DNA from 4 places in the Vibrio sp. GJ43-1 genome. Region 1 is predicted to be linked to each of the others. Evidence: predicted binding sites of a transcription regulator. Region 1 holds the regulator's gene; each other region holds the start of a gene.
What was found. The regulator CRP, encoded in region 1, controls carbon source genes, mostly activating them, when cyclic AMP is high. The targets are predictions, from matches to a motif close to TGTGANNNNNNTCACA.
Positions count from the first base shown of each region.

Region 2: a site for CRP is predicted at 1,994-2,009, ahead of AC0L66_RS19250 (glycogen/starch/alpha-glucan phosphorylase). Genes of this name have one in related genera too.
Region 3: a site for CRP is predicted at 1,915-1,930, ahead of cdd (cytidine deaminase). Genes of this name have one in related genera too.
Region 4: a site for CRP is predicted at 1,842-1,857, ahead of rppH (RNA pyrophosphohydrolase). Genes of this name have one in related genera too.

Region 1 is NZ_CM147884.1:507,108-510,518, reverse strand. Features, by position in the region: partial or broken gene AC0L66_RS02500 (phosphoribulokinase) at 1-645, shown strand, start outside; gene crp (cAMP-activated global transcriptional regulator CRP) at 890-1,522, shown strand; gene AC0L66_RS02490 (2-oxoadipate dioxygenase/decarboxylase family protein) at 1,619-2,410, opposite strand; partial or broken gene astD (succinylglutamate-semialdehyde dehydrogenase) at 2,421-3,411, opposite strand, start outside.
Region 2 is NZ_CM147885.1:426,983-430,393, forward strand. Features, by position in the region: gene AC0L66_RS19250 (glycogen/starch/alpha-glucan phosphorylase) at 1-1,733, opposite strand, end outside; partial or broken gene malT (HTH-type transcriptional regulator MalT) at 2,296-3,411, shown strand, end outside.
Region 3 is NZ_CM147884.1:1,883,935-1,887,345, reverse strand. Features, by position in the region: gene sbcB (exodeoxyribonuclease I) at 1-664, shown strand, start outside; gene AC0L66_RS09155 (CidA/LrgA family protein) at 808-1,173, shown strand; partial or broken gene AC0L66_RS09150 (CidB/LrgB family autolysis modulator) at 1,173-1,856, shown strand; gene cdd (cytidine deaminase) at 2,043-2,930, shown strand; partial or broken gene purT (formate-dependent phosphoribosylglycinamide formyltransferase) at 3,138-3,411, shown strand, end outside.
Region 4 is NZ_CM147884.1:762,758-766,168, reverse strand. Features, by position in the region: partial or broken gene ptsP (phosphoenolpyruvate--protein phosphotransferase) at 1-1,170, opposite strand, end outside; gene rppH (RNA pyrophosphohydrolase) at 1,173-1,691, opposite strand; partial or broken gene mutH (DNA mismatch repair endonuclease MutH) at 2,311-2,986, shown strand; gene AC0L66_RS03635 (DUF6482 family protein) at 2,978-3,286, opposite strand.

The DNA.
Region 1 (3,411 bases):
TTTCCTGCACTCGAAACCTTCTTTAAAAACTATGGACAAAACGGGGTGGGGCAATTTAGACGTTACCTACATACATTTGATGAAGCCGTTCCTTATAACCAAATGCCGGGCACATTTACGCCGTGGCAAGACCTACCAGAAAATTCAGACGTTTTATTCTATGAAGGGCTACATGGTGGCGTGGTTGATGGAGCAATCAACGCGGCTCAGCATGTGGATTTGCTGATTGGCATGGTGCCAATCGTCAACCTTGAGTGGATTCAAAAATTCGTTCGTGATACGCGTGACAGAGGCCACTCTCGTGAAGCGGTAACCGACTCCATCGTACGTTCAATGGATGACTACCTAAGCTACATTACCCCGCAGTTTTCGCGTACTCATATTAACTTTCAGCGCGTTCCGACTGTCGACACCTCAAACCCTCTCAATGCCAAGGGAATCCCAAGCCTTGATGAAAGTTTTGTGGTCATTCGCTTACGAGGGATTAAAAATGTCGACTATCCTTACCTGCTTGCCATGATAGATGGGTCGTTTATGTCACGTCATAACACCATCGTTGTGCCCGGCGGAAAAATGAGCTTCGCGATGGAATTAATCGTCCGACCTATACTACAGCAGCTAATAGAAACAGGGAAAATAGGTTAATTTTTTGCGCCTAAACTTAGATGATTTTTTATACCGTGATCATGTGCACAGTTTTGTATAGAAAAATGGTCTGATGACACGATTAAAATCAAGAAAGTCCGCGCAAAAAAGGATACTATTTCTTTGAAACAGAAGATCGCTTGCGCCATCTTCAAAGTGCTTTTATGCTAGTAAGTCCTAACACAATGGACTTGCTATAATATATGGAAAGCAGCAAGCATACCCTGCAGAGGAAGTAAGAAATATGGTTCTAGGTAAACCTCAAACCGACCCAACGCTAGAGTGGTTCCTTTCACATTGTCATATTCACAAGTACCCTTCAAAGAGCACGCTGATCCATGCGGGCGAGAAGGCTGAAACCCTTTACTACATCGTAAAAGGTTCAGTAGCAGTGCTTATTAAAGATGAAGAAGGCAAAGAGATGATCTTGTCTTACCTTAACCAAGGTGACTTCATCGGTGAACTAGGCCTATTTGAAGAAGACCAAGAACGTACAGCTTGGGTGCGAGCTAAATCACCTTGTGAAGTGGCTGAAATTTCATTTAAGAAATTCCGTCAACTTATCCAAGTTAACCCAGATATTCTCATGCGCTTATCTTCTCAGATGGCAAGTCGCCTACAAGTGACAAGCCAGAAAGTGGGTGACCTTGCGTTCCTTGACGTAACGGGTCGTATTGCTCAGACGCTACTTAACCTAGCGAAACAACCTGATGCAATGACTCACCCTGACGGCATGCAAATCAAGATTACTCGTCAAGAAATCGGCCAAATCGTTGGTTGTTCTCGTGAGACAGTAGGACGTATTCTTAAGATGCTGGAAGAGCAGAACCTTATTTCTGCTCACGGTAAGACTATTGTGGTCTACGGCACTCGTTAATCGACGCCTTTAGACATTCAAAAAGCCACCGCAAGGTGGCTTTTTTATTGGTGGTTAATTCCAACAAGTCGCGCTAGTTAAAGTAAAAATTCAAACTTATTGATGGGTACTCTCAAAAATTTTGTCGGCTGACGCCGCAACAAACCCTTGATAGTAATTTCCATCTGCCATTTGATAGCGCTTGGCAAATTCATAGAAGCCGCCAGGAATACTCTGCTCGCCATCACTAAACATCACCGATACTTTATCAGCCATCGTCGAAGACTGTTCGAGTAAAACCTCCGGAGACCCTTTCACCTCACCACCCGACTCGTTAATATTGAAGCTTTCTTTACGCAGGTAGTCATTCACCTCCGTCACCTCTACAAAACGATTAAGTTGGTTAACACTAACGGTAAAATGGTTAGCGCCATAGCCATGTGCCGCAAGCCATGCCGCATACTCACTCTCTTTGGCTAATGTTTGGTAGTCTTCTGAGCTTAACGTCCACATACGGCCGCCAAACAAGAAATCACCAACCACTAATTGCGAACTGTCCACTTGGCTTACTAGCTTCGCTACGATAGCTTGCAGCACTGCTGAGCACTGTTCAACACGAAGCTCACTAATAAAGACTTTCGGCAACGACTCGTCACTGTGTTGTAGATGAATCGCAGACAGCTTTTTCGCTTCAAAGTCATACTCACCCGCTTGTTGATAACCAAGCTTAAGAAATGGCTTTGCTAATGTTTCAATACCCACAGGCGAGAGATTGAAGGTGCGTAACGCGATATGATCATTAATCAGTGCCTCCCCTTCTTTTAACAACGCCTGCACTTTTGCCGCTGAAGGGCATAATCGCTGAGTGTAATCTTGCCACAACTGCGCAAATAATTGTTCTGCCGTCATCTTTCGCTCCTTAAAGATCGAGACCTGGGCTTAATGTCGCAGGTAGCACGGTGTGCTCCCCTTCCATCGACGCCATAGGGTATGCGCAATAATCCGCCGCATAATAGGCGCTTGGTCGCAAGTTCCCCGACGCACCCGGACCACCAAATGGTGCATCACCACTTGCGCCCGTTAGCTGACGGTTGCGATTCACAATACCTGCACGAATATGGTCAACAAAATACAGCCACTCATCATCATTGGTTGAAATCAGGCCCGCCGATAAACCAAATCGAGTGTCATTAGCAAGCTCAACGGCTTGTTGTAGCGTTTCGTAACGCACAAGCTGCAATAATGGACCGAAGTATTCTTCATCCGGTAGCGCCTTTATTGCCGTAGCATCGATCAGACCAGGCGTCACAAACGCGGCCTGTAATTGTTTCGATTCCATTAAACTCTTGCCACCTAGCGATTGCAATGTCGCTTGTGCCTGAATAATGTGCTGAGCAGCCTGTATGGAAATCTGCGGCCCCATGAAAGGCGCAGGCGTGGCGAATGGTTCATCAATCCGAATCTTGGCTATCGCGGCCACTAATGCGTCAACAAGCTGGTCACCTTTATCACCAAACGGCACATACAAGCGACGAGCGCAGGTACAACGCTGTCCGGCACTGATGTAGGCAGATTGGATAATCGTGTAGACCGTCGCATCAAGATCACCATAGGCATCACTCACGACCAACGGGTTGTTGCCACCCATTTCCAACGCCAACATTTTATCAGGCTGACCTAGCAAATTGACGATGTAATACGTGCCCAGTATTCGCGCTACCAGTAAACAACACCCCATCAATACCTTTAGCGTCAGCCAGAGCAATGCTCGGTTTCTTTACCGCCTTGCACAAGGTTAATCACGCCATCTGGCAACCCAGCCTCTTGCCAAAGTTGCATAGCAAGCTCACCTACTAATGGCGTTTGTTCTGAAGGCTTAAACACCACGGTATTGCCAGCCAATAACGCCG
Region 2 (3,411 bases), on a different replicon from region 1:
GGTTCATTCAGAATACGGTGGTACAGAGAAAGAATATGTAGCAAGTCTAGGTGCTGACGCTTGTATTCGTGTAGACGCTTAATTTGAACGTCGAAGATGGCGTTAGTATCGAGATCAATCCCCATATTTTCTTGAACCCAATCAGCAAGTCGCTGTTTGTTTTCTTTCTTAACCGCCATGAATTCTTTTTGGAATTTCGCGTCTGTCGCGAACTGAGCAATGCCTTCTAGCTGCTCAAGTTTTGCTGGCCACTCAGAACCAATTTTGCCCGTAATTAGGTTCGATAAACCTGGGTTACAGAATTTCAACCAACGACGTGGCGTAATGCCGTTCGTGACGTTCGTCAATTTACCTGGGAAGATTTCGTTGAACTCAGGGAACAAGTCTTTCTTAACCAGTTGCGAGTGAAGCGCTGCCACACCGTTGACTTTATAAGAACCAATCACACATAGGTTGGCCATGCGAACCATACGGTGGAAACCTTCTTGGATGATAGAAAGCTTCGCTTGCTTCTCACCGTCACCAGGCCACATCTTGCGAACTTCTTGCATGAAGCGATGGTTGATTTCAAAAATGATTTCCATGTGACGTGGAAGAAGACGGTTGATCAATGACTCAGACCAAGTCTCTAGTGCTTCTGGAAGCAATGTATGGTTCGTGTAGGCGAACGTGTGTGCACTGATTTCCCATGCTTCATCCCAAGAGAGACCCTTCTCATCAATCAGGATGCGCATCAACTCAGGAATTGCGATAGTTGGGTGCGTATCGTTAAGTTGAATCGTCTCCTGCTTAGGAAGATCGGCAAGAGCAAAACCTGCCGCTTCATGGCGACGTAGAATATCGCGAACTGACGCTGCTGAGTGGAAGTACTGCTGCATTAAACGCAGAGTCTTACCTTTCTCATGGTTATCGTTCGGGTAGAGCACTTTAGTGATGTTACCTGCATCGATGAGCGAGTGTTGCGCTTCGAAGTAATCACCGTTGTTAAAGCTTGCTAGTGAGAATGGTGCAATTGCCTGACATTCCCAAAGACGCAGTGGATAAACGGTGCTTGATTCGTAACCTACGATAGGAAGATCCCAAGGCATTGCTTTTACTTCCATGCCCGGTACCCAAGTACGTACTTCTTTACCGTCAATGAATTCAACGTCTACATGACCGTAAAAACCAATCTGTTGCGCAAGTTCTGGACGAGCGACTTCCCACGGATACCCTTCCACACCTCGCCATGCATCCGGTGCTTCTTTTTGGCGACAGTCTTGGAAAGACTGCTTAAATAGACCGTACTCATAGTGAAGACCGTAGCCCACCGTTGGGTATTCTTGAGCAGCACAAGAATCCATGAAACAAGCGGCAAGACGACCTAGACCACCGTTACCAAGTGATGGGTCACGCTCTTCTTCAAGCAGGTCTGTTAGGTTATGGCCCAACTCTTCCATGGCTTGAGTGATTTGCTCATATAGCCCCATGCTGATCAAGTTGTTACCTGTCAGGCGGCCAATTAGAAATTCTAAGGATAGGTAGTTAACGCTTTTTGCGTTTTTAATGCGGTCATCCGCTTCTGTTGCAAGTAAGTCAAAAGTGGTGAGTTCTGCCAAAGCGCGACCCATAGCCAAATACCATTGGCGCTCGGTTGCGGTTTCTACTGTCGTTGCATAAGTAGCAGATAGGTGTTTTTTAACACTTTCTTGGAAAGAAGCTTTATTGAATTTTTTCTGTTGCGCAGGTTTCATTAAGAAATCTCACTTTAAGTTTTATCCATCTGTCACATATCGTGCATGGTGACGTCTCCTTAAACATCCTCCTATCTCCGACTCCGTGGAGGATGAGTGACGAGGGCGTAGAGGGCGTACTCCCCCCATTAAGTGATCAATATCTCATTGCGCTCGAGCTTTAGCTTTTATCCGGTGATACCGATCACGCCAACGTCACTTTTACTGTAATCGCTAACTAAGTCGTTACCGTGAATTAGATGCATATCAAATTCAATATTTGAGTCTGAGATCACAATTGCATTCAAATTTTCACCTAATCAGGCCAATTTTTTGTATACATGACGCGAAATGCAGACCGTAAACAACCAATCATATGTGATTTAAATCACAAAAATGCGGCGTAGTTGGTGTAAAAAACGTTTTATGAACAAAATCTAGCCATTGATCAAACATTGTAGAGCTAGACCTCGCCTACCATCGGAATGGCATCGTTAAATCGGTTAATTTATCACCAAACTTCTTCATGAAAGACGCTAACGGTTAGCACATACTCTAACTATAAAAATGACAGGAAATATCTATGTGGATTCCTTCAAAATTAACTCGCCCTGGACGCTTACATAACGCGATCGTTCGCCCACGAGTTTTGGATCTGCTTTCGCAGGCCCCTTTTACAAGCTTGTTCTTTTTCGCTCTCCAGCTGGCTACGGTAAAACCACCATGGCAGCTCAGTGGCTATCAGACAAACCACATGTTGGCTGGTATAGTATTGATGAAAGTGACAATGACTCCTTTCGCTTCGTCAATTACCTCCTTCAAGCGATTAATAAAGCCACCAGCAATAGTTGTCCAAACGCCCAAAAACTAGCAGAACGTCGACAGTTTTCATCCTTGCACTCACTGCTTGGGGAGGTATTTTCCGAACTCACCTGTTACCACCATGAATGCTATGTTGTTCTTGATGATTATCACCTCATCCATGATGAAGATATTCATGAAGCGATGCGTTTTTTCCTCAAACATATGCCAGATAATATTACGCTTGTTGTCACCAGTCGCGGCAACCCACCACTGGGTACTGCCAATTTGCGCGTACGTGATCTTATGATCGAAATTGGTAACGAATTACTCGCGTTTGACACCGAAGAAACCACACGATTCTTTAATCTTCGTCTAGCCGACGATATTGATGATGAAACCGCAAATTCTCTTAGAACCTATGTCGAAGGGTGGCCGTCTGCGTTGCAATTGTTTGCGCTGCAAGCTCAGCATCAAAAACGCACATTGGCGCAATCCGTGGAAACAATATCGCAGTTTAACCACGCCCACCTTTGGGATTATCTAATTGAGGAAGTCTTTGATTTACTAGATAAAGACACCAGAAAATTCCTGATGCAATGTTCTGTTTTAGACCATTTTAATGATGACCTTGTTACCGCATTAACCAAAAGAAATGACGCGCTGAGCATGATTGAGTCGCTCAACCGATTCGGATTGTTTATCTACCCGCTTGAAGGCGAAAACAACTGGTTTAGATTCCATAATCTGTTTGCTGAATTCCTCTCGCATGAACGTAAAGCACGCATTCCCCAACAAGAGCTGGATCTTCATCTTGCCGCGGCCAACGCTTGGCTCGAACAAAGTGTTCCTCACCAAGCACTTAGACACGCTAGATTGGCAGCCAATAGTGAGCTGG
Region 3 (3,411 bases), 1.4 Mb from region 1:
AAATGCCGTCATCGTTGCAGACCTTGCGAAAGACCCTCAACCTATTTTGGATTTATCGGTTGAAGAGTTACATGATCGACTCTACACCAAGCGCGAAAACTTAGCGCCGAATGAACTCCCCGTGCCACTGAAGCTCATTCATTTAAACAAGTGTCCTATTTTAGCGCCAGCCAAAACACTTACGGCTGAAAACGCTGAAGTGATAGGGATAGACCGTCAGCAATGCCTTACGAATCTCGCACTTCTTAAGCAGCACCCTGAAATTCGTGAAAAACTTATCGGGCTATACAACATCGAACGTGAGTTTGATAACAACAACGATGTAGACACCCAACTCTATAGTGCTTTCTTCTCACCGTCTGACCGCGCGGCAATGGATATCATTCTAGAAACCGAACCAAATAATTTGGCCGCGCTAGACATTTCTTTTAGTGACTCAAGAATTGAGCCGTTACTGTTCAGATACCGTGCTCGCCACTATCCTTGGACACTCGACGAACATGAACAGTTGAAGTGGGCAAACCATTGTAGAGAGCGATTTGAAAACAAAATTGAAAACTACATGCTTGATCTTGAAAATCTGGTACTCAATAACGAATCTGATGAACAAAAAATGACCGTATTAAAATCCGTCTACCGCTATGTTGAAAAGCTAGTCTCGTAGAATTTACCCCGACCGTCACGTATGGATGGCTTTTCATAAGGCATCCATACGTGCTTTATCTGTGACTGAATGTCATTCAATCGCTAACTTTACTGATAACTAGTACTGACCTTTCACTAGTTCCAAACCAAAATGAGGGTGCCATGATCAAAACTGCGCTTCATTATATAGTGTCATTCACTGTGATTTTTGCTGCACTGTTTGCGGGAAATACCATTCAAACCCTGCTCGATGTATCTATCCCAGGTAGTGTCTTTGGTATGCTATTACTGTTTTTATTAATGGCGGCCGGGGTTATTCCAGTCAAAGTCGTACAGCCTGGTGCCCATGCATTTATTCGCTATATGATTTTGCTTTTTGTGCCCGTCAGTGTTGGATTAATGAACCACTTCGACACGTTGATTAACAACGCTCTGCCTATATTGGCCAGCGCGATTGGTGGCACGATGATCGTCCTCATTGGACTCTCTGTCTTCCTTGACCGTTTTCTAAAGAAGGGGAATAAATAATGTGGATTTTTGCGACCATTATTGTGTTTTTTTTCGCTCGCTTTATCGCCCAGAGAGTGAAGAACCCTTTGTTCAACCCACTACTCATTAGCATCGCCATTTTGATTCCAGTACTGGTCATTTTTAACGTCCCTTTTGACACCTATTATCAAGACAACGAATGGATAAGTTTCCTCTTGCAGTAAGCGGTTGTCGCGCTTGCTTATCCACTCTATGAACAAATACCTCAAATTCGAGCCAATTGGCGTATTATTCTTTTAGCCTGCAGCGTTGGTAGTATCGGGTCAATGTTCACCGCCTCATTAATCGCAGTATGGTTAGGCGCCGACATGACATTAGTTGCAAGCCTGCTGGGTAAATCTGTCACCACCCCAATAGCAATGGAAGTGTCCAGCCATTTAGGTGGGGAACCTGCCATTGCCGCTATCCTCGTCTTACTCGTTGGGCTGTTTGGTGCCATCTTAGCTTACCCACTCTATCAATTACTCGGTGTGACTCACCCAATTGCTAAAGGGTTAACAATGGGCACGGTCTCTCACGCACTGGGAACAGCCACGTGCGCAGAGAAAGATTCAAAAGATGCCGCATTCAGCTCGCTCGCGTTGGTCATTTGCGGTGTCATTACCTCAGTGTTAGCGCCTTCATTTTTCGCATTTTCGCTTTGGCTAGGACAAATAATGTGACACCCTCGGATTTACGTGACATTCCTTGCTCGGTTCGTAAACCCCAAACCTAAAATGGTGTGATATCACTCTAATTGTGAAATGTTAACCTACGTTACATCAAATAGAGTGATCAACATCACTCTATTTGTCTGCTAAGTTACATAGAATGAATAAAAACACATTAGCCAAATTAGAGGTACAAGCATGACGGATCGTTTCGATTCAATGTTAGCCGAAGCACCAGAAGCTATTAGCCGATACCTAAAACCTATCGTCACTCATAAAAACTTCGACGCGACATTAACGCCAGCACAGTTTGATGAATTGTTGTCTGTGTCTGGGCTCGCCGATAACGAATTACGCGTAGCATTATTACCTTTCGCTGCGGCGTATTCATATGCACCAATATCCGACTTTTATGTTGGCGCAATCGTGAGAGGCTTGTCAGGCAAACTCTACTTTGGCGCAAACATGGAATTTCTTGGCGCTCAGCTTGGTCAAACGGTTCATGCGGAGCAATCTGCAATTAGTCATGCATGGATGAAAGGGGAAACTGGCGTTAAAGACATTACCATTAACTTCAGTCCTTGCGGTCACTGTCGTCAATTTATGAACGAGCTTACCACCGCTCAAGATCTTGTTATCCAATTGCCTGAACGTGACGCAAAGACATTACAGGAATACCTACCTGAATCGTTTGGCCCTAAAGATCTTGGGATCACCGAAGGATTGATGACTCCAGTGACACACAGCAATACCATTAATGATGTCGGTTCCTTAATGGAAAAAGCAGTGTCCGCACTCAATCGTAGTCATGCCCCATATACCAAGAACCTCAGCGGTGTTTCGATAGAGCTTAACGATGGCCGTACTTTTCAAGGTGCTTATGCGGAGAATGCCGCTTTCAACCCTAGCCTGCCGCCTCTGCAAGTCGCACTTGGACAACTGTTATTGGCAGGTCAATCGCTCGATAACATCAAATCTGCGGCATTGGTAGAGCTGGCTACCGGAAAGATTAGCCACCTTGCCGACACTCAAGCCACATTGGAAGCGATTAACCCTGATATTCAGGTTGAATACGCGTCTATTTAGTGCGTACCTATCGTCAAATAAACATTCAATAATTCTGTCACTGCTTATCTTGGTGTGTCCATAGGCTTAGCCGCGGCCACACCTCTTTCCCTACGAAAAAATCCACCATACATTAACTAAATAATTCATCAGCGCAAACGTTTGCTTTCTTTGTGAAATCCAGTATGATTCACCCAAATTTTCCTGAAGAATGTGCAAGGATCTTATATGTTTGGTACCGCAACTCGTGAAAGTGCTACCCGTGTGTTATTACTAGGTTCTGGCGAGCTTGGCAAAGAAGTCGCCATAGAATGCCAACGCTTAGGCTTGGAAGTCATCGCATGTGACCGATACCCTGATGCGCCAGCCATGCAGGTTGCTCACCGTAGCTACGTACTAGACATGCTTGACGGTGATGCACTCGAGGCACTGATTCACAAAGAACAACCTGATTACGTCGTACCAGAAATTGAAGCCATTGCAACAGAGAAGCTTGTAGAGC
Region 4 (3,411 bases), 260 kb from region 1:
ATAACCATCAACAATAGACAGCTTGCCACTCAATAACTCAGGGTTGATACTCACGCCCATGACAGCAGGTATACCCATCGCTCGGGACAAAATGGCCGCATGGGAGTTCGCCGCCCCTTCAAGCGACACAACCGCAAGCAGCTTATCTTTTGGCACTGACGCTAAAATGGATGCCGTCAACTCTCTAACCACCAAAATGATCGGGTCAGAAAATTCGTGTATGGGCTGCTCTGAATTGTGGAGGAAAAACAATAATCGCTGACCGAGCTCTCGTACATCTTGTGCTCGTTCACGAAGATAAATGTCCGACATTTTGGCAAAGCGATTCGCATAACTCTCAACCACTTGACGAAGTGCCCAATCAGCCCTATCCCCTTTTGCTATCTGCATTTTTAGATCTTTTCGCAACATCGGATCGTTCAGTAAATGCGTAAAAAGATCAAATATTGCTAGTGCGTCTTTGTTGAGCTCAAGATCCAACTTCTTACGCATTCGCTTAAAGTCCGCCAGCGCGTGATCAATAGCAAGCGAAAGGAGTTCTTGTTCACGATTGATATCGAGCGCAGAGGCAGGAAACACATCACTCAGTTCTGGCTGTGTGTTATCCCACCACATGGGACCAATGGCAACACCAGAGGACGCTGCAATTCCCTTAATCACCGTTAGTTGATTATCATCGAAAAAACTCAACCCTTGTGATTTAGCGTGAGCAATAAGCACTGCGACTTGCGCAGCAAGTGTCACTAAGAATGACTCTTCCGTTTCACTAAATTGGCGAGATTGTTTTTGCTGGATAACAAGCACCCCAAGCACCTGCTTGCGATGAATAATAGGGGTACCTAAAAAGGCATTGTAGGTATCTTCCCCCAACTGAGGGAAAAATTTAAATGCGGAATGCTTCGCCGCTTGTGCGATATTGATTGGTTCAGCTGTGCGCTTTACTAACCCTACCAAGCCCTCATTAAAGTTGATATGGATAGTATCACCTTGAAATGTCAGGCCTTGGGTCGCCATCAGTTCTAAGCGCTGCTGCTGCTCATTAGCCAGATAAATTGTGCAGCACTCCGTATGCATGGCTGCACAAGTTTGTCTAACTAAAATCTCGAGGGCCACATGCACGTTATCTTCTTTTGATACGTGCTCAACTATTTCCCTTAGTTGCGAAAGCATACTTACCCTCTTCGGTGTTTTCTTTTGCCTTTAAACTTACGTTCCTTAAAAGGCATTGCGAGAGAAGCAAATTCTTTCATCGCACGACGATAAACATCACGCTTAAAAGAGACCACTTGCCTAACAGGATACCAATAACTTACCCAACGCCAACCATCAAACTCAGGGGTACTACCACGCTGCATATTAATTTTAGATTCATCACAATCTAAACGCAGTAAGAACCATTTCTGTTTTTGTCCAATACAGACAGGTTTCGAGTCCCAACGAACCAATCGTTTCGGTAGCTTATACCTTAGCCAATGGCGACTAACACCGACAATTTTTACATCATCTTTTGTTAACCCGACTTCTTCATATAATTCTCGGAACATGGCCTGCTCAGGGGATTCACCTTCGTCAATACCGCCCTGAGGAAACTGCCATGAGTGTTGCCCGTATCGTTTAGCCCAGAAGACCTGACCATGGTTGTTACAGATTACAATACCCACATTTAGTCGGTAACCATCGCCATCTATCACTGGCCAACCTCAATTAAATTTTCATTACCTTGATTTTTCCACATATCCCCAAGTTGAGCAAACGTAGACATCCGTAAATTTGAACATTTACCAGTTAATCGAACTTCTATGGATAAGTTTTACCCATTACAGAACTTATCAACACCACAATGAGACCTAGACCACATTTATTCACCTTTTCTGTGAATAACCATGTGAAGAATCTTTGATCTTCTACTCTAACTCGTCAGTACTTTCTTACGAACAGGAAAAACCAAAACTGGAAACAAAAAATAAAGCCTTAAATAACAAAGAATTAAATCAAACCCAGCAAAATACAATCGTTTATCGTTCTGTATTTTAAAGCTGGATCTCAGATCGGTTAAAGATCAACCAAAGACGAGTTTATCCACACCAAGCAAGCTAACAATTTTATCAATCACGAATAATCAAGCACTACTTTCAAGGTAACACCTGTTTATTCATACAGAAAACCGTGAGCAAAAGAAATTAAAAATCAAACTGTGGATAACTAATACATCGATCTAAATCACCACTCTTGTGATCTTTTTTTGTACAGGCAGTCTCTAAACTCCATGGTAAACTAAACTGGTCATTCATCTTTATTACATTCATTACTATGAAAGCAACCCCAACATCTGAAGCCGAATTGATGGCTCGAGCCCGAAATATTGCAGGCCTGACATTTGGTGAACTCGCACAAGAAGCGGAAATGAACGTTCCAGAAACGCTGAAACGGGATAAAGGTTGGGTTGGACAGTTATTGGAATGGCACCTTGGTGCAAAAGCGGGAAGTAAGCCAACCCAAGATTTTCCAGAAATTGGTATAGAGCTAAAAAGCATTCCTATTAGTTATGCAGGTACACCACTAGAATCCACGTTCGTCTGTGTAGCTCCGTTGGTGGGTGTTCACGGTCTAACATGGGAGCGCAGCCACATTCGCAATAAACTATCGCGCGTCCTTTGGTTGCCGGTAGAGGGCGAAAGAGAAATTCCAGTCGCAGATCGACGCGTGGGATCCCCGCTAATTTGGAGCCCATCAACAGAAGAAGAATTGATGCTAAAAAATGACTGGGAAGAGTTGATGGAGCACATCACCCTAGGTCAAATCAATCAACTGACTGCGCACAGTGGTGAAATTTTGCAAATACGACCAAAAGCCGCTAACAGCCGCGTAACGACCTAGCGCTTATGGAGCAAACGGACAACCGATTAAAACCTTACCGCGTGGTTTCTACCTAAGAGCTAAGTTCACGGCCTACATTCTTGAGACTTACTTTAGTCATTCAGTGTAGTTTCAGTTCAATGTCGCAGTAGCGATTCATTTCCCCCGCACTACCACACTCATCATAAGCGTTATGTAAACGAAGATAAGCCTTTTCAACACCCAGTTTTTGTAGCACTTCTTTTACTGAATCAAGGGATTCAAAATGAATAGGTTCATCGTCTTCCTTAATAGGTTCTAGTTTATGTTTATATTCCACTGCTAATAAATAATGTGAAATATCAGCACAACCAATTACAAAGACTTTAGGTGGGGTATAGCTGTCTTTATGATACCCATGTAACCACCGATCGAGCTGATGTTTTTGCATATTCCGCCTCCTTTACTCATCTATTTAGATAATGCTTTAATTCTTTATTAATAAACTACAGTTTAGTAAAAGAAATTCAGAAGTGTCGGAATTAAACTGAAGTTTTAGATAAAAGCGGTATAGTG